DNA from 3 places in the Pseudonocardia nematodicida genome. Region 3 is predicted to be linked to each of the others. Evidence: predicted binding sites of a transcription regulator. Region 3 holds the regulator's gene; each other region holds the start of a gene.
What was found. Region 3 encodes LexA, which represses DNA repair genes until DNA is damaged. Its sites were predicted from a motif close to CGAACACGTGTTCG; they were not measured.
Positions count from the first base shown of each region.

Region 1: the regulator LexA is predicted to act here: its motif matches at 4,492-4,505, upstream of WIS52_RS05020 (intein-containing Rv2578c family radical SAM protein).
Region 2: the regulator LexA is predicted to act here: its motif matches at 7,593-7,606, upstream of dnaB (replicative DNA helicase).

Region 1 is NZ_JBEDNQ010000002.1:139,342-149,137, reverse strand. It holds gene WIS52_RS05040 (Bug family tripartite tricarboxylate transporter substrate binding protein) at 1-794, shown strand, start outside; gene WIS52_RS05035 (substrate-binding domain-containing protein) at 791-1,780, shown strand; gene WIS52_RS05030 (class II aldolase/adducin family protein) at 1,795-2,544, shown strand; gene WIS52_RS05025 (YibE/F family protein) at 2,579-3,880, opposite strand; gene WIS52_RS05020 (intein-containing Rv2578c family radical SAM protein) at 4,515-6,527, shown strand; gene WIS52_RS05015 (hypothetical protein) at 6,562-6,729, opposite strand; gene aspS (aspartate--tRNA ligase) at 6,823-8,667, shown strand; gene WIS52_RS05005 (hypothetical protein) at 8,845-9,796, shown strand, end outside.
Region 2 is NZ_JBEDNQ010000019.1:53,098-62,893, forward strand. It holds gene WIS52_RS31205 (hypothetical protein) at 1-287, opposite strand, end outside; gene WIS52_RS31210 (SDR family oxidoreductase) at 1,015-2,616, shown strand; gene WIS52_RS31215 (dTDP-4-dehydrorhamnose 3,5-epimerase family protein) at 2,762-3,301, shown strand; gene WIS52_RS31220 (hypothetical protein) at 3,468-3,803, shown strand; gene WIS52_RS31225 (UvrD-helicase domain-containing protein) at 3,808-6,054, opposite strand; gene dnaB (replicative DNA helicase) at 6,144-7,562, opposite strand; gene rplI (50S ribosomal protein L9) at 8,202-8,648, opposite strand; gene rpsR (30S ribosomal protein S18) at 8,663-8,899, opposite strand; gene WIS52_RS31245 (single-stranded DNA-binding protein) at 8,951-9,487, opposite strand; gene rpsF (30S ribosomal protein S6) at 9,499-9,796, opposite strand, start outside.
Region 3 is NZ_JBEDNQ010000012.1:199,272-209,067, forward strand. It holds gene WIS52_RS26140 (alpha/beta fold hydrolase) at 1-670, shown strand, start outside; gene WIS52_RS26145 (hypothetical protein) at 879-1,556, opposite strand; gene WIS52_RS26150 (vitamin B12-dependent ribonucleotide reductase) at 1,950-4,838, opposite strand; gene nrdR (transcriptional regulator NrdR) at 5,024-5,512, opposite strand; gene WIS52_RS26160 (hypothetical protein) at 6,052-6,258, opposite strand; gene WIS52_RS26165 (hypothetical protein) at 6,805-6,993, opposite strand; gene lexA (transcriptional repressor LexA) at 7,463-8,194, shown strand; gene WIS52_RS26175 (hypothetical protein) at 8,279-9,343, opposite strand; gene hflX (GTPase HflX) at 9,457-9,796, opposite strand, start outside.

The DNA of each region.
Region 1 (9,796 bases), on a different contig from region 3:
AAGCGGGCGCGGGCGGCCTCCTCGCCACGTCCAACACCGCGGCGGCCGCACCGGACGGGACCCGGGTGCAGATCGTGAACACGGTCGGGGCCGTCACCGCGCAGATGGGCGGTGCCGACGGCATCAACTTCCGGCTCGAGGACCTGTCCTGGGTGGCCAGGATCTCCGATGAGGCCAATGTGGTCGTGGTCGCGGCGGACGGACGGTTCGACAGCGTCGACGCGATGCGGGACTCGGTCGATCCGGTCCGGTTCGTCTCCACCGGACCGGGGTCGAACGACTACGTCAACCCGCCCCTGCTCCAGCAGATCTTCGACTTCCCGGTCGAGGTGATCAGCGGGTTCGCCGGGTCCGGCGAGGCCAGGACCGCGTACCTGCGCGGTGACGCCGACGCCCAGGTGCTCCCCGTGGCGAGCACGATCGGCGGCATCCGTTCCGGTGAGCTACGTCCGGTCCTCGTGATCGGTGACTCGGAGAGCCCCCAGCTCCACGACGTCCCCCGTGCGCGGGATCTGCCGGTCGCCGGGACGGACCAGCGGGAGACGCTGTCGTCGCTGCTCGACCTCGTCGCGCTGAGCCGGACCGTCGCCGCCCCGCCGGACCTCCCGCCGGACCGGCTGGACTTCCTGCGCGAGGCGTTCGCCTGTGCCCTGGAGAACCCGGACCTGGTCGCGGCCTCGGCCGAACAGCGCCGGCCGATCGGGTTCATGCCGGGCGCCGAGCTGGCCGGCGCGGTACGCGAGGTCCTGAACGCCGACCCGGCGTTCCAGCAGATCGTCCGGGACATCACGTGAGCCCGCTGCCGGTGTCCCTGGCCTGTTGGGACTACGACCGGACCCGCGCACTCGCCGACGGTGGCGTGCGGCCGGTGGGGGTGGACCTGACCTACCTGTGCCTGCCGGTCGAGGAGACCTTCTTCCGGATGCTGCGGCACCGCGAGTTCGACGCCGCCGAGATGTCGCTGTCGTCCTACGTCACGCACGTCGCCGCGACCGACTCCCCGGACCTGGTGGCGCTGCCCGCGTTCCCGTCCCGGGCGTTCCGACACCACGGGATCTACGTCCGCACCGACAGCCCGGTCACCGACCCCGCCGAGCTCGCCGGTGGTGTGGTCGGGGTGCCGGAGTACCAGCTCACGGCCGTCGTCTGGATCCGCGGCATCCTCGCCGACCGGCACGGCCTGCCGGTGCGGTCGGTGCGGTACCGGACCGGGGGGATGCACAGCCCCGGGCGGGTGGAGAAACAACCGCTCGCGCTGCCGGCCGGTATCGATGTGGAGCCGATCCCGGCCGACCGGACCCTGGTCGACATGCTGGTCGACGGCGAGATCGACGCGCTGTACGCGCCGCGCACACCACGGCCGTCGCAGCCCGGATCGGTGCGCACGCTCTTCACCGATCCGCGGGCGGAGGAGGAGCGCTACGCGGCCGAGACCGGCATCTTCCCGATCATGCACACCGTGGTCCTGCGCCGGGACCTCTACCGGCGGCACCCCTGGCTCGCCGGGTCGATGCTGACGGCGTTCGAGCGTTCCAAGGAGCTCGTCGAGGCCCGGATGACCGAGGCCGCGGCGAACCCGACGATGGTGCCCTGGCTGTCCGACGAGCTCGACCGCACCCGCGCGCTGCTCGGCGAGGACTTCTGGCCCTACGGGCTGGAGGCCAACCGGGGGGTGCTGGAGGTGTTCCTCCGCTACGCCCACGAGCAGGGCCTCACCGGCCGCCTTCTGGAGCCCGACGAGCTGTTCGCGCCCGAGACCCGAGAGGCCGTGATCATCTGACGGCCCGCGGGACGGTGACCGCTGCGGGGGTTCGCCGGCTGCGCCGGGAGATCGCGCTGGGCTGCCGCGTGCTGGCCGCGCGGGGTCTGGCCGACGGGTTCCTGGGGCACATCAGCGTGCGGCTCGACGCGGCCCGGATGCTGATCCGCTGCCGGGGGCCCCGGGAACGCGGACTGGCCCACACCGAACCGGCCGACGTCCGCGTGGTGGCGGTCGACGGCTCCGGGGATCCTGGTGGCGGCTACGCACCGCCGGCCGAGCTGCCGCTGCACACCGAGATCCTCGCGGCACGACCGGACGTGCGCTGCGTCGTGCACGCGCACCCGTTCGCGGTCGTCGCCGCGGATCTGGCCGGGCATCCGGTCCGGCCGCTGTTGGGGGCCTACGACATCCCGGGCGCGCACCTCGCCGCGGGGGGCGTCCCGGTGTACCCGCGCAGCGTGCTGGTGCGGACGCCGGACCTCGGCCGCGAGGTGGCCGAGGCGCTCGGGAGCCGGCCGGTGATTGTCCTTCGCGGACACGGACTGACAGCGGTGGGGGCGGGGCCGGCGGAGGCCGTGCTGCGCGCACGCAGCGTGGACGTGCTGGCGAGGGCGGCCCTGGCCGTCGCGGCGGCCGGCGGGACCCCGGCTCCCGTTCCGGAGGCGGACCTGGCGGAGCTCCCGGACCTCGGTGGCGGTCTCAACCTGACCGTGGCCTGGCGGCACGAGATCGCGCACCTTCCGTCCCGCCGCTCGTGGTCCGGCCGTCGGTACCCGAAGTGAGGAGGAACCGGATCGGGCCGGTGCGTCGCGAGCACTACCGCCGGGCGCAGACCAGCGCGGCGAGCCCGGTGGTGACCGGGACCGAGGCCACCAGCCCGATCGACCCGACCAGCGTCCGGACGATCTCGGTGGCGACGTCCTGGCTGGTCAGCACGTCACCGACGCTCCCGGCCGCGACCGTGAACAGCAGCATCAGCGGCAGCGCGGCACCGGCGTAGGCCAGCACCAGGGTGTTCACCGCCGACGCGACGTGGTCGCGGCCGATCCGCATCCCCGCCGCGAAGAGATCCTTCGCCCCGAGCTCCGGGTTCGCCGCGCCCAGCTCCCACACCGCCGAGGCCTGGGTGACGGTGACGTCGTCGAGCGCGCCGAGCGCGCCGATCACCAGCCCGGCCAGGATCAGGCCGCGCGGGTCGATCGGGGCGTCGCCGAGGGTGCCGATGAGGTTCGCGGTGGTGTCGTCGAGCCCGGTCAGCCGGGTCGCCGCGGTGAAGACGTAGCCGAGCACCCCGATAAGCGCCAGCGACGCCAGGGTGCCCAGCACCGCGCACGACGTCCGCGCCGAGACCCCGTGTGCCAGGTACAGCACCGCGAACATGATCAGGCAGGCGCCGACGACGGCGACCGCCAGCGGCGCGTGCCCGGACAGGATCGAGGGCAGCACGAAGCCCAGCAGCACCACGAAGCTCAGCACCAGGCCGGCCAGCGCGGCGAGCCCGCGCAGCCTGCCGAGCAGCACGACGGCGAGCGCGAACGCCCCGGCCAGCCACACCAGCGCGGGCGTCCGCTGGAAGTCGTTGATCTGGTAGGAGCTCGCCGCGTCCGGGTCACCGCCGGAGTAGGACATCGTCACCGGGTCGCCGACGGCGAACCGCGGGCTCGACGGCTCGTTCGGCACCAGCTGGACCAATTCCCTTCCCTCGCGCGGCCCGTCGGTCATGGTCACGGTGACGCCGGTGCAGGCACCGTCCCCGGAGTTGGGGGCACAGTCCGCGACCTGCACGGCCGTCACGTCGGCGCGCACCTGCTCGGTCCGCGGGAGCTCCGATACCGGGAGCTCGCCGGGCCAGAGCAGTACGACGCCGGCGAGCGTCGCGAGCGCGCACGGTACGAGCAGCGCGATCAGCAGGGTGCGGATCCGCCGGCCGGCCGGGGTGGCGGGGCCGTGTCCGTGTCCGTGCCCGTGGCCGTGCCCGGTCGCTGCGGCGTCGTCGGCGGGCGGGGGAGGGGGCCCGGACCGGCGGGACGCGCGGGTACGGGTGGCCCGGCGTCCGGTGTCCGCACCGTCCGGATGGTCGGTACCGGCGCCGACGGGGATCGCGCCGGTGTCCCGCACACCCGCGGTCGAGGGGGTGGCCCGGTCGGCGTCCGGCCACGGTTCCCGGGGGTGCGGGGGGCCGGTCCGGCGGCCGGGACCGCGTCGACGGGCCCCGGCCGGGTACGGCTCTCGTCCGGGCCGGTGCCCGTCGTGACCGTGCCGGTCGTACGGCTCATCGTACGCGTCGGGTTCGTGACCGGTCCGTTCGTAGCCGTGCGAGTCGTAGCCGCCCGGTTCGTGGCCGTGCCGGTCGTACTCCCGCCGGTCGTGGTCGTACGGGTCGTATCCGTCCCGCTCGTACCCGCCGCGTTCGTATTCCCGGTCGGAGCCACGTTCCGGGACCGGGTCATCCCCTGGACCACGCCGGACGTCCGGCGGGCGGTGCCCACCGGTGTGCCCGGTCGCGGGGCGTGCGTACGGACCGGTCTCGGGCGGGCGTACGGCACGGCGGCGTCCGGTGCCGGGCTCGGATGTGGGCTCGCCCCGGCCGGACCGTCCGTCACGGCCGCCGGGCGGACCGTGACGGGGGTCGTGGGGCTGCACGGCCCCATCCTCGCAAGCGCCCCGCGCCGGCCCGACCGGTGCTCGCCCGGACGACACCGCCGGGCGCCGACCGGTTGCCCGTTGTTCGAATATGTGTTCGACTCAGTGGGTGCGGTGGAGCGGACAGCAGGTGGGGATGGACGGGGTCGGCGGCGACGCGGCGCTGCCGGGGATGCGCGGGTTGCTGCGATCGGTGCGGACCCCGGAGTTCGCCGGCACGGTCTTCCACGAGGTGGAGGCGCGCTCGGTGCTGAACCGGGTCGGGGCGTCGTCGCCCGTGCCGTTCGGCTGGACGGTGAACCCGTATCGAGGCTGCTCCCACGCCTGCACCTACTGCCTGCGCGGGGACACACCCGTGCTCATGGCCGACGGCCGGTCCCGGCCGATCGCGGACCTGCGTCCGGGCGACGAGGTGATCGGAACGGTGCCGGACCGGCGCGGCCGGCGCCGCTTCGCCCGCACCCCGGTCCTGGCGCACTGGTCGACCCGGCGCCGCGCCCAGCGGGTGACCCTCGACGACGGCACCGTGCTGGTCACCTCCGCCGAGCACCGGTTCCTCACCGGAGACGGCTGGGCGCACGTCCGGCCGGGCCGCTGCCGCGCGTCGTCGGACCGCCCGCACCTCCGGCCGGGAACGGCGCTCGTCGGCCCCGGGGCCGACGCGGTGCCGGGCGGGGAACGTCCCGAGGGCTGGACGGAGGGCTACCTCTGCGGGCTGGTCCGGGCCGACGCCGTGCGGGCCCGGGTGACGGCGGAGCCGTTCCCGTCCGCGTGGGTCGAGCTGGAGGCGCTGACCCGCGCCCACCACCTGCTCACGACGGTGCGGCCGGTCCCGGCCGGCGGTCCGTCGCTCCCGGAGCGCGGGGGAGGGCGCACCGTCGGCGTCACCGCCTGGCCCGCCCGGCCCGGCGCCGGCTGGTCGGCCGGGTTCCTCGGTGGCCTGCTCGACGGCTGCGGCGAGGTCACCGCCGGGGTGTTGCGGATCGTCCCGGGCGACGAGGCGCTGGCCCGCGCCGGTGTCGACGCGCTGCGCCGGCTCGGGTTCCGGGTCGCGACCGAACCGTCCGGGCGGCCGGGGGTGCGGGTGCTGCGGCTGCTCGGCGGGGTCGCCGAGCAGCTCCGCCTGGTCGCGCTCGCGGACCCGGCGGTAGCGCGGGTGCGCGATGTCGGCGGCGCGCTCGTCGAGCCGGGGCCGCGGGGAGAGCCGCGGGTGGTGTCGGTCGCCGACACCGGCGAGATCGTGCCGATGTTCGACATCACCACCGGCACCGGGGACTTCGTCGCCGCCGGGGTGGTCAGTCACAACTGCTTCGCCCGCAACACCCACACCTACCTCGACCTGGACGCGGGGACCGACTTCGACTCCCAGATCGTGGTGAAGGTGAACGTCGCGCGGGTGCTGGAGCGTGAGCTCGCGAAGCCGTCGTGGGCCCGCGAGCACGTCGCGATGGGCACCAACACCGACCCGTACCAGCGGGCGGAGGGGCGGTACCGGCTGATGCCCGGCGTGATCTCCGCGCTCGCCCGGTCCGGGACGCCGTTCTCGATCCTGACCAAGGGCACTGTCCTGACCCGGGACCTGCCGGAGCTGAGCGCGGCCGCGGCCGATGTCACCGTGGGCACCGGCGTCTCGATCGCGCTGCTGGACCGGGACCTGCAGGCCGGGCTGGAACCGGGCACGCCGAGCCCGCGGGCCCGGCTGGACCTGGTCCGCCGGATCACCGACGCGGGCCTCCCGTGCGGGGTGATGGTCGCGCCCGTCCTACCGTGGCTGACCGACTCCGACGAGGCCCTCGATGCGCTGCTCGCCGAGATCGCGGCGGCCGGGGCGACGCGGGCGACGGTGCTGGCGCTGCACCTGCGGCCCGGCACCCGGGAGTGGTTCCTGCGGTGGCTGGCCCGTGAGTACCCGGCCCTGGTCGGCCGCTACGAACGGCTCTACCGGCGCGGTGCCTACGCCGGCCGGGAGCACCGCGAGGCGCTCGCCCGGCGGGTCGCGCCGCTGCTGGCCCGGCACGGGCTGGACCGGCCGCTGCCGAATCCGCGGGATCCGGGGTGGCAGCGGATCCCCGAGCAGGCCCCCGCGCCCGACCCGCGGGAGGGGCAGCTGAGCCTCATGTGAACGGAGTCGGGGCCGCTCACCGTGGGCTCACACGTCACCGTGGTCCGTCCTCGGCGGGATCGCCGAGTGCTCCGTCATCGAGCAGCGCCTCGACCTCCGCGCGGTCGCGGGACCAGGCTCGCGCATCGACCGGCGGCAGCTCGTCGAGCAGCCTGTCGACCTCGCCGGCCGGGACCGCGCGACGCAGCCTCTTCTCCGCCATCTGCCCACGGCCACGAGTCCGCTGTGCGCAGGTCGCCGGTCGTCGTAAACCTGGTGGCGGCGCCCCCGGGCCCGGCCGATAGCCTTGACCGCCGTGATGCGAACCCACCCCGTCGGCACCCTGCGTGCCGAGAACGCCGGCCAGACCGTGACCCTCGCCGGATGGGTGGCCCGCCGCCGCGATCACGGTGGCGTGATCTTCATCGACCTCCGCGACCGCTCCGGGTCCGCCCAGGTCGTCTTCCGCGAGGGCGAGATGGCCGAGCGCGCCCACCGGCTGCGCTCCGAGTTCTGCGTGCAGGTCGTCGGGGAGGTCGTCCGGCGCCCCGCGGGCAACGAGAACCCCGAGCTGCCGACCGGCGACATCGAGGTCACTGTCACCGGGCTGACCGTGCTGTCGGAGGCCGCGCCGCTGCCGTTCCCGGTCGACGAGCACACCGGCGTCGGCGAGGAGATCCGGCTGACGCACCGCTACCTAGACCTGCGCCGCCCCGGCCCGGCCGCGGCGATGAAGCTGCGCAGCGACGTCAACAAGGCCGCCCGCGACGTGCTGGCCGCCGAGGACTTCCTCGAGGTCGAGACCCCGACGCTGACCCGGTCCACCCCCGAGGGCGCCCGCGACTTCGTCGTCCCGGCCCGGCTGCGGCCCGGGTCCTGGTACGCGCTGCCGCAGAGCCCGCAGCTGTTCAAGCAGCTGCTCATGGTCGGCGGGCTGGAGCGCTACTACCAGATCGCGCGCTGCTACCGGGACGAGGACTTCCGCGCCGACCGGCAGCCCGAGTTCACCCAGCTCGACGTCGAGATGAGCTTCGTCGAGCAGGACGACGTCATCGCGCTCGCCGAGAAGGTGCTCGTCGCGCTCTGGAAGCTGGTCGGGTACGACGTGCCGACCCCGCTCCCGCGGATGCCCTACGCCGAGGCCATGTCCCGGTACGGCTCGGACAAGCCGGACCTGCGGTTCGGGATCGAGCTGACCGAGCTCACCTCGTACTTCGAGGGCACCGGGTTCCGGGTGTTCCAGAACCCCTACGTCGGCGCCGTCGTCATGCCGGGCGGGGCGTCGCAGCCGCGCAAGGTGCTCGACGGCTGGCAGGAGTGGGCCAAGCAGCGCGGCGCCCGCGGGCTGGCCTACGTGCTGATCGGCGACGACGGGCAGGTCGACGAGCGCGGCCCGGTCGTCAAGAACCTCTCCGAGACCGAGCGGGCCGGGCTGGCCGGGGCCGTCGGCGCGAACCCGGGCGACTGCATCTTCTTCGCCGCCGGGAAGCCGTCCGAGGCCCGCGCGCTGCTCGGCGCCGCCCGTGGCGAGATCGCCCGCCGGATCGACGCGATCGACGAGTCCGCGTGGTCGTTCGTGTGGATCGTGGACGCGCCGCTGTTCGAGTCGGCCGCCGACACCGACGACGTCGCGGTCGGTGCGGGCGCCTGGACCGCGCTGCACCACGCCTTCACCTCGCCGACCCCGGACTGGATCGACAAGTTCGAGTCCGACCCCGGCAACGCGCTGGCCTACGCCTACGACATCGTCTGCAACGGCAACGAGATCGGCGGCGGCTCGATCCGTATCCACGACGCCGAGGTCCAGAAGCGCGTCTTCGAGATCATGGGGCTGACCCAGGACGAGGCGCAGGAGAAGTTCGGGTTCCTGCTCGACGCGTTCGCCTACGGCCCGCCGCCGCACGGCGGGATCGCGTTCGGCTGGGACCGGATCACGGCGCTGCTCGCCGGTGTCGACTCGATCCGCGAGGTCATCGCGTTCCCGAAGACCGGCGGCGGCTTCGACCCGCTGACCCAGGCCCCGGCGCCGATCACCGCGGCCCAGCGCAAGGAGGCCGGTGTCGACGCGAAGCCGGCCGCCGCTGCCCCCGGCGGCGCCCGCCCCGGCAAGCCGGCCGAGACCGGCGGCGGTGCCCCGGAGAAGCCGGCCCCGTCGGCCTGACCGGCAGCGCTGCCGCGCAGGTCGTGGCTTTCGCCGCACAGGCCGTGACCTGTGCGCCGCGGCCGGATCCTGTGCGGCGCTGCCGGGCCGGGAGCGTTCCTACCGCCCCGCGCCGCTCGCCGGTTCGTGCCGTCACGGCGCGGACCGGGGCGCGGACGGAGGGTAGGGTTTCCGGCGATGTCCGATCCGTACGCGACCCCCACGGCGGTCGCGGCGGCGGCCGGTGCTGCCCGGCTGCTGTCGCGCCGGGCCGGCTCGGAGGTCGAGCTCTCCGAGCCCGAGGATCTCGGTGGCAGCGGGAACTCGGTCGTCGCCCGGGCCCGGATGGGACAGAACCCGTTCTCCGACCGCCGCAGCGTCGTCGTCAAGCAGTACTTCCCGATCACCGCCGAGCCCGCGGCGGGCGGGCCGGCCACGTCCGACCCGTTCCGCTATGAGGTCGCGTCCTGCCAGCTGTTCACCGCGCTGCCCACCGACGTCCGGCCGAGCCCGGCGATCATCGCCCACGACCCGGAGCAGCGGCTCCTGGTGCTGGAGGACCTCGGACGCAGCTCGACCCTGGCCGACAAGCTCTTCGGCCACGACCGGGAGGCCGCGAAGTCCTGCCTGCTCGGCTGGGCCCGCGGGCTCGGCCGCATGCAGGCCGCCACCGCCGGCCGGGAGGGTGACTTCGGGGCCCTGCTGCGCCGGCTGGGGGAGAAGGTCCGCCGGGACCCGGTCGCCGACCAGGCCCGGGCCGCGCTCGCCGGGCTGCCCGAGCTGCTCGGGACCGACCTCGGCGTCGCGCCGCCGGAGCTGGCGGTGCTGGAGGCCCGTGCCGCGGTCCGGCTGCTCGGCGGCACCGGGTTCCGCGCGTTCAGCCCGTCCGACACCTGCCCGGACAACAACCTCGTGACCAGCCGCGGTGTGCGGTTCGTCGACTTCGAGTGGGGGTGCTTCCGGGACGTCGTGCTGGACGCCGCCTACGCCCGCGTCCCGTTCCCGGGGTGCGCGGCCAGCTTCGCGCTGCCCGCGGGGATGGGTGAGCAGATGCTCGAGGCCTGGCGTATCGAGGTCGCGCCGGTGTGGCCCGAGCTCGACGATCCCGACCTGCTCGCGTCCCGGCTGACCGACGCGCACGTGCTGTGGG
Region 2 (9,796 bases), on a different contig from region 3:
AACGCGGCCACGGTGTCGGCGGTGCGGCGGGCCGCCGGTGTCGCGGGGCGGCGACCGCGGACGGTGCCCCGGTGCACCCGCCGGACGCCCCGGCCGGACGAGCCCGAGCCGTGCGGCTCCCGCCAGCCGCCGACGGTGAGCGCGTGGAAGATCGGGGTCTCGTGCTGGATCTCGGCGTGCGACTCGTGCCGCCCCGGGAACGGCCACCTGTCGGCCGCCTCACGTCCCCGCCGGATCGACGACTCGAGACCACGGGGTCCGCTGAACCCTCTGTCGAACTCGTACACCGCCGTACCTCCTGCTTCCTGAGTCGATCGTGAGCCGGAGCGTGATCACCCGAAGCCCGTATCGCACGTACCGCCGTTCGGCCCACTCACTCGGTCAACGGGTGACACACGACCGGGGAAACGGCGCGGGAGCGGTCGTTACAGGCTCTCGGCGAGTTCCCCTCGGACGGGTGTCGGACGCGATCCGTCACCATCCACAGCGTGTACGGAAAGTGACGGATCGGCGCACTCCTGGAGCAGTGGGTAGCCGTTGACCGCCACGCCCCGCGCCGGCCGCGGCGCCGGCGGGGCGGGGAGTGCCGGGCCGACGTGCGGATGACGCCGCCGCGGAACCGAGGGTGATCACGCGGCCACCGTTCCGTGTCCGTACTCGACCGTCGGGCGTCCACGGCCGGGGCGGGTCTCGACGTTCCGTGAGCGATCGGCCCGCTCGCTGCGCCGTCCGCACGCCTGCTGGGCCGTCCGTGCGGGGCCGGACGAGGAACCCGTGCGGTCCGGCGAGGACGCGGCGGGTCCCCGCCGGCACCTGCCTCACCGGGGAGGGCCGGCGTCGGTGGCTCCGGGAGCACGGGACCGGGCGGGGGACCCGGAGCGTCCGGCACCGCCGCCGACGGGCATCTCGAGGACAACGTCCTGCAGCCGCTGCTGCTCGGCCGGGGTGGTGATCGCCGCGACCCCGTCGCGGCATGACCTGCCGACGGGACGTTCCGGTGGGACGATCGCAGACGTGCGGTATCTCCTCACCGGCGCGACCGGGTACATCGGGGGACGGCTCGCCCCCCGCCTGCTGGGACACGGCCCGACGGACGAGGGGTTGAGCCCGGACCCGGCGAACGGCCCGGTGCGTCTGCGCTGTCTGGTCCGCGACCCGGGCAAGCTGGCCGACGTCCCGTGGGCCGCCGACGCCGAGATCGTCCGGGGAGACCTGCTCGATCCCGAGAGCGTCCGGGCGGCGTGCCGGGACGTCGACGTCGTCTACTTCCTGGTGCACTCGCTGTCCGATGCGGACTTCGCCGCGACCGACCGGCGGGCCGCGCTGATACTCGCCGAGGCCGCCCGGGACGCCGGCGTGCAGCGGATCGTCTACCTCGGCGGACTGCACCCCGACGGTGACCCGTCGGCCCTCTCGGCGCACCTGGCGTCCCGGGTGGAGGTGGGCGAGACGCTGCTGCGCTCCGGGGTGCCGACGATCGTGCTGCAGGCCGCGGTGATCCTCGGCTCCGGATCGGCGAGCTTCGAGATGCTGCGCCACCTCACCGAGCGGCTGCCGGTGATGGTCACCCCGCGCTGGGTGAGCAACCGGATCCAGCCGATCGCGGTGCGCGACGTGCTGCGCTACCTGGTGCGGGCCGCGGAGCTGCCGGGCGACATCAACCGCACCTTCGACATCGGCGGGCCGGAGGTGCTGACCTACCTGCAGATGATGCAGCGCTACGCCGCGGTCGCCGAGCTCCCGCGGCGGCGGGTGCTGCCGGTCCCGGTGCTGTCGCCGGCGCTGTCGTCGCACTGGGTGAACGTCATCACCCCGGTGCCGAAGTCGATCGCGAAACCGCTGATCGAGTCGCTGGTGCACGAGGTCGTCTGCTCGGAGCAGGACATCCTGGATCTCGTGCGCGACCCGCCCGGCGGGCGGATCGGCTACGACCGCGCCGTGGAGCTGGCGCTGTCCCGGATCACCGACGGCCGGGTCGAGACCCGCTGGTCGGGCGCCACCGTGGCGGACGTGCCGTCCGACCCGCTGCCCAGCGACCCGGACTGGTCGGGCGGCAGCGTCTACGTCGACGAGCGCGAGCAGGCCGGCACGGCGTCCCCGGCCCGGCTGTGGCGGGTGATCAAGGGGATCGGCGGTCAGCGCGGCTGGTACTCGTTCCCGCTGGCGTGGTCGGTGCGCGGCTGGATGGACCGGGCGGTCGGCGGGGTCGGGCTCGCCCGCGGCCGGCGCGACCCGGACGAGCTGCACACCGGCGACGCGCTCGACTGGTGGCGGGTCGAGCACATCGTGGAGCCCGGCGGGTCCGGGGACGAGGGGCTCCTGAGGCTGCGCGCGGAGATGCGGGTGCCCGGCCGGGCGTGGCTGGAGATGTCGGTCCGCCCGGCCGGGACCGGCTCGGTCTACCGCCAGCGCGCCGTGTTCATCCCGCACGGGCTGCCCGGCTACCTGTACTGGTGGTCGGTCGCACCGTTCCACGGGATCGTCTTCGGCGGCATGGTCCGCAACATCACCCGCACCGCGGAGCGCTCCGGCGACGGCGAGGTCGCGGAACCGGAGAGCCGGCGTCCGGCCTGGCTGCGGAGCGGCCGGCGGCGCGGGACCGACCGGGCCGCCTGACGAGCGATCTTCACCCGCCCGGCCCAGTGTGATCTGACTGATCGTCACTCTCCGCTCCGCCACTCGTTGTCGTCTGCAGTACGAGAAGCAGGTCGGAGCCCCCGTGTGTCGCGGTCGGTGACCGGCCGCGGGAGAGGAGCGGCGGGTGCACGTCCTGCGGACCGTGGTGCCGGACGCGTTGCTGCTCGACCCGTCCCGGCGCGGAGCCGGGGAGTCCCGGAAGGCCGTCCGGCACCCGGACCCGGCCGCGTTCCCGGTGCGGCGACGCCGGCGGATCGCGCACGGCGCGGTGTACGGACTGCACGGCCACGGCACGGGCGCGGTGCTGCTCGGCGTGCCCTCCGGGACCGGCTACGCGGTCGTGATCGACACCCGTCCGCGGGCCGAGACGTTCGGCCGGGTCGCCGTCGCCTCGCTCGACGGGCCCCGCGCGCTCCTGGTGCCGGCCGGTTGCCTCTACGGCGTCCAGGCACTCACCGACCGAGCCGCGGTGGAGGTGCGGTCGGCCACGCGCGAGCCACGCGCGCAACGACTCTCCGCCGACCCGGACGACCCGGACCTGCAGCTGCGCTGGCTGGTGCCGCGGCTGCTCCGGACGCCACGCGAGGACCGTTCCTGGGCCGGGCTGTGCACCCGGCTCGGCGCCCCGCCCGGCCCACGACGGGACCGCGTCTCCCTCTGGTGACCCCACCGACGTGAGGACGGACACAGGTGTGACGCCCTCCGTTCCACCGGAAAAGTCACGATTGGATCACGTAACCTCGGACGAATCGCCCCGGTCGACGCCGACCGGGCCGCTCCCTCGGGCGCCCCGCACTCCCGCCCCCGGATCCCCACCGAGGAGTACCCCCGTGCTCAGTGAACGTGAGACCCGGCGACTGCACGAGATCGAACTGCAGTTCCGCCTGAACGATCCGCGCCTGGTGCGCCGCTTCGCCGTGCTGCACCAGGTCGTCCCGACCTCCCCCCGCGCCGGCGGGCTGCTCGCCGGGCTCGCCGGGGCCGGGAGCCGCTCCGTGCACGGTGCCGGCCCGCTCCCGTCCGCGCTGCTCGCGCTGTCGTTGCTGGTCCTGCTCGCCGGCGCGATCGCGGTGAACGTCCCGGCGGTCATCGCCGGGACCGTCCTCGCCGCCGTCGCGCTGGCGACCGCGGCGACGGTGTCGCGGCCGCGTCCCGGCACCGCCTGACCCGCTACCCGGTCACCTCCAGCAGGCCCAGCCGCTGGGTGGCCCGGGTCATCGCCACGTAGAGGTCGGCGGGGTTCCGGGCCCGGATCCGCTCCGGGTCGACGATCACCACGACGTCGAACTCCAGCCCCTTCGACGACGCCGGCGTGTGCAGCGGCACTCCCGGGTCCCCGAGGCCGCCGGTGCCCGCCGCGATCACCGCGAGCGTGCCGCGACCGGCCCTGGTCCGCTCCCGCTCCACGATCCGGCGCAGCTCCCCGGCGAGCCGGTCGGCGGGGACCTCCGCGGACCACGGGCTCTCGCCCGTCTCCCGGACCGACTCGGGCGGCCGGTGGCCGGGCGCGTACCCCGCCAGTACCTCGGCGGCCCGCTCCATGATCTCGGCGGGCGTGCGGTAGTTGACCGTGAGCGACCGGTGCGTCCAGCGCGTGCCGAGGTAGGGACCGAGGACGTCGCCCCACGCCCGCGTCCCCGCCGCCGCGCCACGCTGCGCGAGATCGCCCACCGCGGTGATCGACCGGGACGGGCAGCGGCGCAGCAGGACGTGCCAGTCCATCGCCGAGAGCTCCTGCGCCTCGTCGACGACGAGGTGCCCGTACCGCCACTCCCGGTCGGCCGCCGCCCGCTCGGCCACGGTGCCGGCGAGCCCGGGTACGTGCCGGGCCGCGAGCACGTCCGCGGTCACGAAGTCGGTCGGGCGCAGCTCGTCGGGGTCCTCCCCGGCCAGGTCGCGGTCGTGCGACTCCAGGAAGCTCAGCACCTCGCCGGCGTAGCGCCCGTCCGGCTCCGCCGGGGTGCTCCGGGTGGCCTCCGGCAACGGTCCGAGCAGCTCGGCGAGCTCGTCGAGCAGCGGGGCGTCCGCGACGGTCCACGCCGCGCCGAGGTCCCGGTGCAGCGTCCCCAGCCCGTCGCCGGCCGCGGCCAGCCGCTCCGGCGCCGCGTACAGCTCGGCCAGGCAGCGCTCCGGGGCCAGCTCCGGCCAGAGGAGTTCGACGGCCTGGTGGAAGGCCCGGTGCGCGCGCAGCTCGTCGCGCAGGTCGCGGCGGAGCTCCTCGGAGAGCCCGGCGGCGCCGGCCGGGTCGATCTCCGGCAGGTCGCCGAGCCCCTCGAGCAGCTCGGCGAGCTCGGGCGGGTCCTCCAGCTCCTGCTCGAGCCGCTCCAGGCCCTGCGCGACGAGCAACGTGCCCAGCGTGTCGCGGAAGACCGGCCGCGCGGCGTTGTGCGTCCGGCCGGTCTCCCGGGCCCGTCGCCGTGCCTGGGCGGCGGTCTCCCGGTCGATCTCGACGGTGACGTCCTCGAGCACGATCGCGATCGGCTCCTCGGGCAGCTCCTGCCGGTCGGCGACGGCGCGGCGCAGCACGTCCACCATCGCCAGGTCGCCCTTGGTACGCGCGACCGCGTCGTCGTCCAGGGCGGTCGCGACGACACCGTGCGCCAGCCGGCCCGGCGTCGTGAACACGACCGCGGACTCGCCCAGCGCCGGCAGCACGCCGCCGACGTAGTGCACGAACCCGGCGCTCGGGCCGACGACGAGCACGCCGCTGCGGGCCAGCTTCTCGCGGTGCGAGTAGAGCAGGTAGGCGATCCGGTGCAGCGCGACCGCGGTCTTCCCGGTGCCGGGACCGCCCTCGATGACGACCGTGCCCGCCTGCGGCAGCCGGATGATCTCGTCCTGCTCGGCTTGGATCGTCGTCACGATGTCGCGCATCGTCGACCCGCGCGGCGCCCGCAGCGCGGCCAGCAGCGCCGGATCGGACGCCGTCCCGGCGTCGGCGTCGGCCAGCGCCACGCGGTCCAGGACGTCGTCGTGCAGGTCGAGGACCCGCTCGTCGGGCGCGGTGCCGCCGATCCGGAAGTGCCGCCGCCGTCGCACGCCGAGCGGGGTGACCGGGGTCGCGCAGTAGAACGGCCGGGCCGCGGGCGCCCGCCAGTCGACGAGCGCGCTCTCCGAGCTCGCCGGATCGGTGAGCCCGATCCGTCCGATGTAGCTCGTCTCTCCGCCGGCGTGGTCGAGGCGGCCGAAGCACAGCCCGGACCGCGCGGCGGTCAGCGCCGTCATCCGGTCCGCCCAGCGCTGCACGGACACGTCCCGCTCCCAGCGGGCACTGAGCTCCTCGCCCGGCGCCGCGGCCAGCGAGCCCCGGGCCTGCAGCCCGGCGGCGGCGAGCTCGTCGGCGAGCAGCGCGTGCAGCCGGCGGATCCGTGCGGTCTCCGCCGCGAGCTCGTCGGCGGGAGACGGTCTGTCGCGCAATTCCGAACCCGTGCTAAGATTAATTTGCAGAGGCGCGGATTCCCATTCTGAAGGCACCCATCAGAATAGCGCGACCGCCTTTTTTACCTCTACCCGTGTGCGAGATCCGAGAACCGGCTGTAGTGCAGCTGGTGCGCGACGGTGATCGTCGTCGTCGGGCCGTTACGGTGCTTGGCCAGGATCAGGTCCGCCTCGCCGGCGCGCGGGTCGTCGTTCTCGAACGCGTCCGGGCGGTGCAGCAGGACCACCATGTCGGCGTCCTGCTCGATGGAGCCGGACTCACGCAGGTCGGACAGCATCGGCCGCTTGTCGGTCCGCTGCTCGGGGCCACGGTTCAGCTGGCTCATCGCCACCACCGGGACCTCGAGCTCCTTGGCCAGCAGCTTGATCTGCCGGGAGAACTCCGAGACCTCCTGCTGCCGGGACTCGACCTTGCGGCCCGAGGTCATCAGCTGCAGGTAGTCGAGGATGATCAGCTTCAGGTCGTTGCGCTGCTTGAGCCGGCGCGCCTTGGCCCGGATCTCCATCAGCGTCAGGTTCGGCGAGTCGTCGATGAACAGCGGCGCCTCGGAGATCTCCGACATCCGCCGGGCCATCCGGGTCCAGTCCTCGTCGGACATCCGCCCGGCACGCATGTCGGCCAGCCGGATCCGTGCCTCCGCCGAGAGCAGACGCATCACGATCTCGGACTTGCTCATCTCCAGCGAGAAGAACGCGCTGGCCATCCCGTTCTTGATGGAACACGAGCGCGCGAAGTCCAGACCGAGGGTCGACTTGCCCAGACCCGGCCGGGCCGCGACCACGATCATCTGGCCGGGGTGCAGGCCGTTGGTGACCTGGTCGAGGTCGGCGAACCCGGTCGGCACGCCGGTGGACTGGCCGCCGCGCGAGGCGATCGCGTCGATCTCGTCCATCGTGGGCTGGAGGAGCTCCTCCAGCACCGTGTAGTCCTCGGTGGTGGTGCGCTCGGTGACCTCGTAGACCGCGGCCTGGGCCCGGTCGACGACATCGTCGACCTCGCCCCCGTCGGCCCCGTGGTAGCCGAGCTGCACGATCCGGGTGCCGGCCTCGACCAGCCGGCGCAGGATCGCCTTCTCCCCGACGATCTCGGCGTAGTACGCCGCGTTCGCCGCGGTGGGGACGGTCGCGATCAGCGTGTGCAGGTACGGCGCACCGCCGAGGCGGACCAGGTCCCCGCGCCGCTGCAGCTCCGCGGACACGGTCACCGCGTCGGCGGGCTCACCGCGGCTGTAGAGGTCCAGGATCGTCTCGTAGACGGTCTGGTGGGCGGGCCGGTAGAAGTCGTCCGGCTGCAGCACCTCGACGACGTCGGCGATCGCGTCCTTGCTCAGCAGCATGCCGCCGAGCACCGACTGCTCGGCCGTGAGGTCCTGCGGGGGCTGGCGGTCGAACGTGCCGTGCCCGCCGCTGTCACCGGAGCCGCCGCCCTGCTCGCCGTCGCGAACGGCACGCGGCCGCCCGGTGGGACGGTCGTCCGTCAGAGCCATACGCAGCGTCACCCCCGGTGAACATGTTACCGAACACGCGTTCGACGCGCGAGCGGTGCTCGCCCGTCCGCACGGATCTCCCTCTCCCAGCGGCGGCGCGCGCCGTGTCCGCCGGGACGTCCGGCACGCGGGGTGTCCCGCCGGGCCGGTCGGACCGAGGCTAGGTCGCCCGGGCAGGCACTCCTAACCCGGCTGGGGGTGGATCTGGGGATGAACTGTGCACGGAGACCGCCCGTCCCGGGACGGTGCTGTGGACAACCTGGGGAGAACAGCCGGATTTCCGCCGTATCTGCTGCTCAGAGGCGCATTCGCCGATGTGGACAACATCGGCGTGGCGTGTCGTCGCACGGCCCTCGGACGGCGTGTCGGGCCGGCTCGGAGACCGTTCGCCGTCCGGCGCATCCACAGGCCCGTCCGACGAGTACGGCGTCACTTCTCGGCGTGTCGCCTGCGTGACAACGGATCCGGTCCGTGTCCGCCATCCGGGGTGGAGTGTCCACTCCCGACCCCGGAGTCCGTCGCGACGATCTTCGCGAGCACCGTCCCGACATGCAGAAGGGCGGTGCCCGGAGCTCGTGGCTCCGGACACCGCCCTGACTACTGCGAGTGGTCACCCACCCACGGTCATGCCGGTCGCGCTCAGTTCGTGACGACCGCGATGGGCAGCTCGGTGGTGACCTCCGGGTGCAGGCGGACCTGCACCTGGTGCTTGCCGAGGGTCTTGATGTGTCCGGGGACGTCGATGGTCCGCTTGTCGAGCACCGGACCACCGGCCGCCTTGACCGCGTCGACGACGGCGGTCGGGGTGACCGAGCCGAACAGGCGACCGCTGTCGCTCGCCTTGGCCGGGACGGTCACGTTCAGGTTCTTCAGCTGCGAGTCGACCTGCTGGGCGTGGCCGAGGTCGCGGATCTCCCGCGACTTCTGCGCCCGGCGGATCTGCTCGACCTGCTTCTCGGCGCCACGGGTGGCGACGACCGCGAGCTTGCGCGGCAGCAGGTAGTTACGGCCGTAGCCGTCCTTGACCTCGACGATGTCGCCCGGGCCGCCCAGGTTGGGGACGTCGGCGTTCAGGATGAGCTTCACGTGTCTCCCCGTCCTCAGCGCGCGGTCGAGGTGTAGGGCAGCAGCGCGACCTCGCGGGAGTTCTTCACCGCGACGGCGACGTCCCGCTGGTGCTGCCGGCAGTTGCCGGTGACCCGACGGGCACGGATCTTGCCCCGGTCGGAGATGAACTTGCGCAGCAGACCGGTGTCCTTGTAGTCGATCTGCTGAGCCTTGTCCTTGCAGAACGCGCAGACCTTCTTCTTCGGCTTGCGCACGATGGCCTTGGCCATGGTGGTGCTCCTGTGTGTGAGTCGAGCGCCCCGCCGGGGCGGGGGAGTGGATCAGAAGGGGGGCTCGTCGTCGGACGCCGCGCCGCTGCCGGCGGGCGGGGCCGAACCCCAGGGGTCGTCATAGCCGCCGGAGTTGCCCCCGCCGGAACCGCCGCCCTGCTGGCCGCCGCCGCCGTCGTAGCCGCCACCGCCGCCGCCACCGAAGCCGCCGGAGCCTCCGCCCCGGCTGACCTTGTTGACCTTGGCGGTCGCGTAGCGCAGCGAGGGGCCGACCTCGTCGACCTCCATCTCGACCACGGTGCGCTTCTCGCCCTCACGGGTCTCGAAGGACCGCTGCCGGAGACGCCCCTGCACCACGACCCGCGAACCGCGGGTCAGTGACTCGGCGACGTTCTCCGCCGCCTGGCGCCAGATGTTGCAGCGCAGGAACAGCGCCTCGCCGTCCTTCCACTCGCCGGACTGGCGGTCGAAGGTGCGCGGGGTGGACGCCACGGTGAAGTTCGCGACCGCGGCGCCGGAGGGGGTGAACCGCAGCTCGGGATCCGCCGTCAGGTTGCCCACGACGGTGATCACGGTTTCGCCGGCCATGACAGCCCCTCTCAGCTCGCGACGGGCGCCGGAGTGCGGACGACGTCCTTGCGCAGCACCTTGGTGCGCAGCACGGACTCGTTCAGGCCCAGCTGGCGGTCCAGCTCGGCGACGGTGGCCGGCTCCGCGGTGATCTCGGTGACCGCGTAGATGGCCTCGCCCTGCTTCTTGATCTCGTAGGCCAGCCGGCGCTTGCCCCAGACCTCGATCTTCTCGACCGATCCGCCGTCGCTCTTCACGACGGTGAGGAACTGCTCCAGGGACGGCTGCACGGTGCGCTCGTCCAGGCTGCCGTCGAGGATGATCATG
Region 3 (9,796 bases):
GCGGGCCACCCTCGTCGGGCACTCGCTCGGCGGTGGCGTGGCGATGCAGTTCGCCTACCAGTTCCCGGAACGCACCGAACGCCTCGTGCTCGTCGGCACCGGCGGCGCCGGGCCGGACGTCACCCCGCTGCTGCGCGCGGTCAGCCTGCCCGGCGCGCAGACGCTGCTCGCGGCGCTGCAGCTGCCGACGGTGCGCTGGCAGGCCGGGCTCGTCATCGACACCCTCCGGATGCTCGGCACCGACCTCGGCCGGGACGCGACCGACCTGGTGCGGCTGGTGGACGCGCTGCCGGACGCGACCGCACGCTCGGCCTTCATCCGGACCCTGCGCGCGGTCGTCGACTGGCGCGGCCAGGTCGTCACCATGCTCGACCGCTGCTACCTGACCCGCGGGATGCCGACGCTGCTGGTCTGGGGCGGGCGGGACGGCGTCGTCCCGGTCGAGCACGCGCACACCGTGCACCGGGCGATGCCGGGGAGCCGGCTGGAGATCTTCGACGACGCCGGGCACTTCCCGTTCCACACCGACCCGCCCCGCTTCGTGCGGCTGCTGGAGGAGTTCGTGGACTCCACCGAGCCGGCGCGCTGGAGCCCGGAGCAGTGGCGGCAGCTACTGCGGTGCCCGCCGCCCGCGCAGCTCGACCGCCCGGGTCCGGTCTCGGCGACCTGAGCCTCGGGCGACGATCACCGGTTGTGGAGCGCAGCGTGCGCCTCACGCGATCGTCGCGCTCCGGAACCGTCGATCATCACATCATCGGCGGATACGACACGGCCCCCAGCCCGCCGCCGAGCCGCATCATCGCCAGCACCGTGACCAGAGCGCCGCGGGACGGAGTCCTGGTCACGATTCCGCCGATCATGCGGCCGTCCGACAGGTCTCAGTAGACGATGCCGAGCCACCTGCCGGCGCACCCGTGACAGGCGCCGTGCGTGGTGTTCGAGCGGTGCACCTGTCGCAGGCAGACCGGACAGTGCACGAGGCGGCGCCGGGCCCGGCGGAGCAGCCCGTCCCGTAGTTCACGCACGGCCAGAGCGGCCGGCGCCTCCGGGTCGGTGCACCCGGCCAGTCCGGGCAGGTCCTCGACATCGACGGGCTCGACGCCCGGGATGTGCCCGTCCCACCGAGGCTCGGCACGGGCGAGCCTCGGGGCCCCGTGCGGGCGGAGCCCGAGCATGAGCTGGGCCGGCTCCCCCGCCACGAACCACTCGACCCCGTCCCGGCCGGTTCCCTCGGCGCCGGGCACGGGTATCCCGGCCGAGCGCAGATCGGCATCGGTCCAGCCGCCGGCCCGCAGGTCCGCGGGGGTCAGGCCGAAGTGCCGCAGCCCGTCGGCGGGGAGGTCCAGTTCGCGGAGCTCCGACGGCGACGGGACGCCGACGAACACCCGCCCGTGCACGGGCCGCTCCCCGGCCGGATCGACGGCGGCGGACCCTGCGGCCCCGGCGGGCTCGGAGTCGACCCCGGACGCCCGGCGCCAGGGTGCGCCGACGACCAGGGCGAGCACCCGAGGATCGACGTCCAGCCGCCGGGCGATCTCGTCGGTCCGGTCCTGCACGGTCGCGTCCTCCTCCCGGGCGGCTGGGTCGCCCGTGATCCGTTCTCGATGGGGCTCGGGTGCCGCGGGAACACGCGCTCCGCTCCGACGAGACGGAAGACGCGGCGGCGGCCCTCACTCGCTCCGAGTGAGTCAGCCGCCGGCCGCACCCGGTCCATGATCCGTCTCTGTGGAGTCCGGGTGCCGCTGGACCGCCCGCGCCGCTCCACAGCGAGGGATCATGCCCGGGGGCGGCGGCGTGCGGTCGCCGGCCGCGGCCAGTCTCGTCGCGGCCTGGAGGTGATCCCGGTGCACGGCCCGGCCGAACCCGACACCGCGGGCGGCGTCGTCCGGACACGCCGCGCGGGGCGGCACCGGTGACCCGGTACCGCCCCGCGGGTGGTGCGTGTGACGTCAGCTGCAGCCGCTGGTCGAGCCGCAGCCCTCGCAGAGGTAGCAGGAGCCGGCGGGCCGCATCTTCGTCCCGCAGGTCATGCACAGCGGGGCGTCGGCGGCCTTGCCCAGCCGCAGCTCGAGCAGCTCGGTGGAGCTGCCGACCTCGACCGGGGCCGGCTCGACCCCCGGGTCGTCCTTCCTCTCCGCCGTCGGCACCGAGGAGCGGATCTCGTCGAGGTCCAGCTTGTCGGAGCCCGAGCCGTAGTCGTTCTCGACCTGGGCCGACCGCTCGTCCGAGGAGAAGATGCCCAGCTGGACGCGCTTCTCGTAGGGCAGGTGATCGAGCGCGAGCCGGCGGAACAGGTAGTCCAGCACCGAGGTGGCGATCCGGACGTCCGGGTCGTCGGTCATGCCGGCCGGCTCGAACCGCAGGTTGGAGAACTTCGAGACGTAGAACTCCAGCGGGATGCCGTACTGCAGGCCGACCGAGATCGACATGGAGAAGGCGTCCATCACACCGGCCAGGGTCGAGCCCTGCTTGCCGAGCTTGACGAAGATCTCGCCGAGGCCGTCGTCCGGGTAGCTGCCGGCGGTGAGGTAGCCCTCGGCGCCGCCGACGGTGAACGACACCGTCTCGCTCGGGCGCTTCTTCGGCAGCCGCTTGCGGATCGGGCGCTGCTCGACGACCACCGTCGGCGCCTCGGCCTCGGCCTTCTTCTCGCCCGACCCGCCCTTACCGGCGGACAGCGGCTGACCGACCTTGCAGTTGTCCCGGTAGATCGCCAGGGCCTTGAGCCCGAGCCGCCAGCCCTCGAGGTAGATCCGCTCGACGTCGGAGACGGTGGCCCGCTCGGGCATGTTCACCGTCTTGGAGATCGCGCCGGACAGGAACGGCTGCGCGGCCGCCATCATCCGGACGTGCCCCATCGGGGCGATCGACCGGTCGCCCATGGCGCAGTCGAACACCTCGTAGTGCTCGGGCTTCATGCCGGGGGCGTCGATCACGTGGCCGTGCTCGGAGACGTACTCGACGATCGCCTCGGCCTGCTCGACCTGGTAGCCGAGGTTGTCCAGCGCGCGGCGCACCGACTGGTTGACGATCTGCATGGAGCCGCCGCCGACCAGCTTCTTGAACTTGACCAGCGCCAGGTCCGGCTCGATGCCGGTCGTGTCGCAGTCCATCATCAGGCCGATCGTGCCGGTCGGGGCGAGCACGGACGCCTGCGCGTTCCGCCAGCCGTTGACCTCGCCGATCTCCTGGCACTGCTTCCAGGTCTGCGTCGCGAGCGTCTGGATCGCGTTGCTGGCCGGGTAGCTGCGGATCTGGTCGTTCGCTGCGGCGTGCTTGCGGATGACCCGCTGGTGCGCCTCGGCGTTGCGGGCGTAGCCGTCGTAGGCCCCGACGACGCCGGCGAGCTCGGCGGAGCGCTTGTACGCGGCACCGGTCATCAGCGAGGTGATGGCCCCGGCCAGCGCCCGGCCGCCCTCGGAGTCGTAGGCGTGCCCGGTCGCCATCAGCAGCGCGCCCAGGTTCGCGTAGCCGATCCCGAGCTGGCGGAACCGCCGGGTGGTGTCGGCGATCGGCTCGGTCGGGAAGTCCGCGAAGCAGATGGAGATGTCCATCGCGGTGATGATCAGCTCGACGGCCTTGGCGAAGGTCTCGGCGTCGAACCGGTCGTCGGCGTCGAGGAACTTCAGCAGGTTCAGCGACGCCAGGTTGCAGCTGGAGTTGTCCAGGTGCATGTACTCCGAGCACGGGTTGGACGCGGTGATCCGGCCCGACTCGGGGGTGGTGTGCCAGTCGTTGATCGTGCTGTCGTACTGGATGCCGGGGTCGGCGCAGTTCCACGCGGCCTCGGCGATGCCGCGGAAGAGCTTCCGGGCGTCGGTCCGATCGATGATCTCGCCGGTCATCCGGGCACGGAGACCGAAGTCGGTGCCCTCCTCGACGGCGCGCATGAACTCGTCGTTGACGCGGACCGAGTTGTTCGCGTTCTGGTACTGCACCGAGGTGATGTCGGAGCCGCCGAGGTCCATGTCGAACCCGGCGTCGCGCAGCACGCGGACCTTGGCCTCCTCCTTGGCCTTGGTCTCGACGAACTCCTCGATGTCGGGGTGGTCGACGTCGAGGACGACCATCTTCGCGGCCCGGCGGGTGGCACCGCCGGACTTGATGGTGCCCGCGGAGGCGTCGGCGCCGCGCATGAAGGAGACCGGGCCCGACGCGGTGCCGCCGGAGGAGAGCAGCTCCTTCGACGACCGGATGCGGGAGAGGTTCAGGCCGGCGCCGGAGCCGCCCTTGAAGATCAGACCCTCCTCCCGGTACCAGTTCAGGATCGACTCCATGGTGTCGTCGACCGAGAGGATGAAGCAGGCGCTGACCTGCTGCGGGCTGGGCGTACCGACGTTGAACCAGACCGGCGAGTTGAAGCTGAACACCTGGTGCAGCAGCATCCAGGTCAGCTCGTGGTCGAAGATCTCGGCGTCCGCCTCGGTGGCGAAGTAGCCGTGCTCGACACCGGCCCGGCGGTAGGTGCCGACCACGCGGTCGATCAGCTGCCGCAGGCTGGACTCCCGGGTCGCGCTGCCCACGGCGCCGCGGAAGTACTTGCTGGTGACGATGTTGGTGGCGTTGACCGACCAGGACGAGGGGAACTCCACCCCGCGCTGCTCGAAGTTGACCGTGCCGTCCCGCCAGTTCGTCATGACGACGTCCCGGCGCTCCCACTCGACCTGCTCGTACGGGTGGACGCCCTCGGTCGTGAAGACGCGCTGGACGGCGAGCCCGGCGCGACGCCGCGCGCCGCCCTTGCCCCGTCCCCGCGCGGACTTGCCGGCCGCGTCCGCGCCGCCGTCCGTGCTGCTGCCCGCGGCGCCTGTCGTCGGGCCCCCGACGGTCTCGGTCATGTGAACTGCCTCCCGCATCCGACTTTTCTCGTCCGCGCGCTGGGGTGCGCGGACCCTCCCCCGGCTGGGCCGGCGGGGCCCGGCGGACCGCTCCACCTCGAGCCGATCCACCCACTCCGACCGGTAGCGGTGCGACGACGAGCCTCGTGAGCCCGCCGCCGCGCCGGTACCGGCGCGAGCCCCGCTCAGCCGTCCCGGTTGCCGGCCCCGTCGTCGGCTGCTTCCCCGGCAGCCGTCGACCGCAGGTCGGCGATCTCCTTCTCGAAGTCCTCGATGGAGGAGAAGGATCGATAGACGCTCGCGAACCGCAGGTACGCGACCTCGTCGAGCTCGCGCAGCGGACCGAGGATCGCCAGCCCCACCTCGTGGCTGGGGATCTCCGCCGCCCCGCGACCGCGCACCGTCTCCTCGACCCTGTGGGCGAGCTGCTGCAGGTCGTCCTCGTCGACCGGCCGCCCCTGACACGCCCTCCGCACCCCGCCGACGACCTTCTGCCGGCTGAAGGGTTCGGTCACCCCGCTGCGCTTCAGGACGGCGACGACGGCCTCCTCGACCGTCGTGAACCGCTTCCCGCACGAGGTGCAGGACCGGCGGCGGCGGGTACAGGTCCCGTCGTCGGCGGTCCGGGAGTCGATCACCCGCGAGTCCGGGTGACGACAGAAGGGGCAGCGCACGAGGACTTCCACCCTTCTCCCGTCACGAACCGGAGACTCTCGGCAACCAGTCGTTCCCCCAACCACTGGGAGAACGACACCAATGTAACCCCCACATCTAGGGGTTGGCCAACCCGGACCCGGCGCGTCGCAACAGTTCGCCCGATCGGGAACCGAAGCCTCGCACACCGCTCCGCGGGACCCTCGCGGAGCGCTCGATCACGGTCGCCGGGATCCCCCCTGCTCAGGCCGCACGGCCGGGCCGGACGCACCGTCCGCCGCGCGGCACGGACCGCGGCGGACGTCGTCGCGATGCGACAACACGCCACCCGGGCGCGCCGGACGGCGCGGCCGGGAACACCCCGCTACGTGACCGCGACACGCCCGGCGCCACACACGACGGACCGGCCGGTGCCGCCCCGTGGCGTCGGCCGGCGCCGTGTCGCCGACGCTCACGCCGATGCGCGGACACCGACCGGGCTCCGATCTCCCCACGGTGTCTCAGCACATCGGTGGCACCGCCAGGGAGACCCGGCGCGCCACCGCGGATCCGGGGAGCCCTACCGGACACCCGTGTCGCCGACCGCCGGGACCGCCGGGGGCGCCACCGCGTCCGGGCCCGCGTTCCAGCCGGCGGCGGCGTCACCGAGCAGGCCCAGCAGCACCACGACCGCGGCGCTGCAGAACACGGTCGCGACGCCGGCCAGCAGACGGTCCGCCCGGCCCCGCCCACCGCGGACCGACGACCGCGGCCGCGCCGGCGCCACGCAGCGCCGCCCGGCCGGACGAACACTCCGCGGCGGGACCGGCGCGGAACTCGGCGGCGCCACCCCCCGCCGCGCGAACCCCGGCAGCGCAGACCCCGGCAGCGCGCGTCGCGGCTGTGCAGACCCCGGCAGTGACAACCCCGGCGGGGTGCGCAACGCGGACCCGACACCACATCCGGCCGGCTCCGCGAGAACCGGGCCGGCGCCCCGGCGCGACGGCCCTCCGTCGAGGACGGCCCGTGGCAGGACCTCCGGTACCGCCCCGGACACGACGCCCGGCACCCGACGCCGCACGCGCCGACGCCCGGCCCTACCGGCGTGCACCTCCCGGCGCCGCCGGACCTGCTCCGTCTCCCGCACATCGAGCTCTGGCATTGACTCCTCCTGCCGTCGCCGGGTCCACGGCACCCGGCCACACCCGACCGCGTGCCCCGTGCGCCCGCTCCGGCCCTTCCCCGAGGCCGGTCGAACGCACGTGCGACCTGTGTAGCACCGTGCACCGACAAGAACGGCGTCCGCGCAGGTCACGGCGGCGCACCACGCCCCTCAGCGGACGGCGACCACCGGTACGCCGGCCCCGTCGGGAGTCGCGTTCGCCAGGGCGGCGTTCTCGGCGAGCAGCCCCAGGCCGACGACCGCGGCCGCGGAGGCCAGCACCACCCCGACGGCCCGGACGACCCGCTCCGCGCCACCGGACACCCCGTGACCACCCAGCGACCGACGCGCGCGCGGCATCCCGCCGCACCACGTGGCACCCGGCGCACGGGGCGCCACGAGCGGTCGCCGGGTGCCACGACCGGGACCCGGCCGCCGCGACGGGGTCGCACCGTCCGCGACATCACGCGGCCGCCCCGCACGCTGCGGCGGCGCGGGGACCACGCCGTCCACGGCACGCCGCGGCCGCCTCGGTCGGTCCGGCGACGCGGGGAGGGGTGCGCGCTCGCGGGCTCCGGTCGTACCGCCCGGCCGGGCCTGCACCGTCGTCGTCGCCATGACGCCACCTCCCTGAATCACGGAGCCGGCCCCGGTGGCCGGTCCACCGCGTTCGATCGAATTCATGTTCGATCGAACGCCTGTGCGATGTTGTACCACCACCGGCCGGGGGAATCCACGACACGCCAGGGGGCGACATCGAACGCATGTTTGGCGGACGGCGTCGCGGCGGCTAGGGTGCGTATCGGTAGACCCCGAGGAGGCGAATGCGATGGCAGCGGACGAGTCCGGAGGCGGCACGCCCGCCGGGCCGGGTTCCGCGAAGGTTCGGGAGTTCCCCGACCCCGCGGCCGACACGCGGGGCCTGACCCCGCGGCAGCGGAAGGTACTGGCGGTGATCCGGGAATGGGTGGACCGCTACGGGTACCCGCCGAGTGTGCGCGAGATCGGCGACGCCGTCGGTCTGACGTCCACCTCGTCGGTGCACCACCAGCTGCGGACCCTGGAGCGCAAGGGCCTGCTGCGGCGGGACCCGAACCGGACCCGCGCGGTGGACGTGCGCAGCCCGGAACAGGTCGCGGGCACCGACGGCGCCGACACCGACGCGACGGGCGGCCCGGACCGCCCGGCACCGGCGTTCGTGCCACTGATCGGCGACATCGCCGCCGGTGGACCGATTCTCGCCGAGCAGGCCGTGCAGGACGTGTTCCCGCTGCCGCGCGAGATCGTCGGCGAGGGCACGTTGTTCCTGCTCAACGTCAAGGGCGACTCGATGGTCGACGCCGCGATCACCGACGGGGACTGGGTCGTCGTCCGCCAGCAGCCGGTCGCGGAGCAGGGTGAGGTGGTCGCCGCGATGATCGACGGCGAGGCCACCGTGAAGACGTTCCGCCGCAAGGACGGGCACATCTGGCTGATGCCGGCCAACGACGCCTACGACCCGATCCCGGGCGACGAGGCGTCGATCCTCGGCCGGGTCGTGGCGGTCATGCGCCGGCTCTGAGCCGTTCCGGACCGGGCCCGCCGAGAACGATCCCGGCGGGCGCGGCCCGGAGCGTGGTCCGGCGACGGGGCGGCCGTCGCCGGCTCAGCTCCGCCGCCTCCCGTGCACGATCATCGCGCCGATCCCGGCCAGCAGTGCCACACCGAGGACACCGGCGCCGGCGACCGCCGGCAGCCACGACGGGTAGGCGCGTGGCACGTCCGGGACCTCGGCGGGTTGCGCGACGACCGGCGCCGCCGGTGCGGTCGCCGCGGTCACCGCACCGGGGACCGCGCGCACGCCGGCCGGAGACATCCCGCGGGCCTCGGTGCCCGAGTGCAGCGTTCCGGCGCCGTCGAGGGCGACCGCCTCCCCTTGCGGCTCGTCCGGCAACGGCACCGGCATCGGCGCCCCGCGCAGGGCCTCGACCAGCACGTCGCCGGTGAGCGGCCGGTCGGCGGGCAGCGGGAACAGCCAGGCATCGGTGTAGGTGCGCAACGCGGCGGCCCGCGCGGTCGCCCCGGGCGGTGCGACGGCGCCACCGGTGATCGTGCGCGCGCCGGCGGGACCCAGCGGCCCGCCGCGGGTCGCGGAGTACGGCAGCACGACCTCGGCGACCCGTTCGAGCGGGACCGGCCCGTCGGCCTCGAGCGGGCGGGCCGGCCGGTACACGCCGGCCGCACCGGCGGTCTTGTCCACCAGCAGCGGGGTCCCGTCGTCGGCGACCAGCAGGGCCTCGGCGTCCCGGGGCCCGTCCGGGTAGGTCAGGTCGTGCACCCGGGCCGGTCCGTCCGGGGGCAGCACCACCAGCCGGACCGCGTCGCGGCGGGCGGTGTTGTCGCCGACGTCGGCCAGCCACAGCGCGCCGTCCGGCGACATCCCGAGGTCCTCCACGTCGACGACGTCGACCGGCGCGCTCCGTTCCCCGGTGACGGCGCAGGTCGCCGGGTCCAGGGCGAAGGCGCGCGCGGTGTCCCCGCCGCCGTCGTCGATCGCGTGGTAGCGCGTCGGCGAGGCGCCGGGCGGGCCCTCGGTGACCAGGCCGGACAGTTCGGCGAGGCGCGGGTCGTCGACGGTGCACACCGGTTGCGGCTCGGCGAGGGTCTCGCCGCCGGCGGGGGTTGGGCCGGCCGACGCGGTCCGGGATGCGCCGGCCGTCGACAGGACCACCGCACCCACCACCGCGGCGATCACCGCGGCCCGCGCGAGCCGACGACCGGCAGGTCCGGGCGCACCCTCTGACCAGGCGTCGCGTCCTGACGGTCCGCCCGGACGTGCAGGACTCAGCGACCCGCCGCCGTCGCCGGGAGTTCCGGATCAGCCGCGGACCCCCCGGTCCGTGCCGCGTCCCCGGCGACGGCGTAGGACAGCACCGCGGATCCGAGGTCCGGCCCGACCCGGGCGCGCAGCCGGGTGCCCTCGGGCGTGTGCTCCTCGGCCAGGACGTCGCCCTCGTCGTGCAACCGCGCCACGAGCGCGCCCTCGGTGTAGGGCAGCAGCAGGTCGACCTCGTACTCGGGCCGCGGCAGCCGCTCGGCGATGCGCTCGCGGAGCTTCTCGATGCCGTCCCCGCGGTGCGCGGACACGAACACCGCCTCGGGTTGGGCGTGCCGCAGCCGGGCG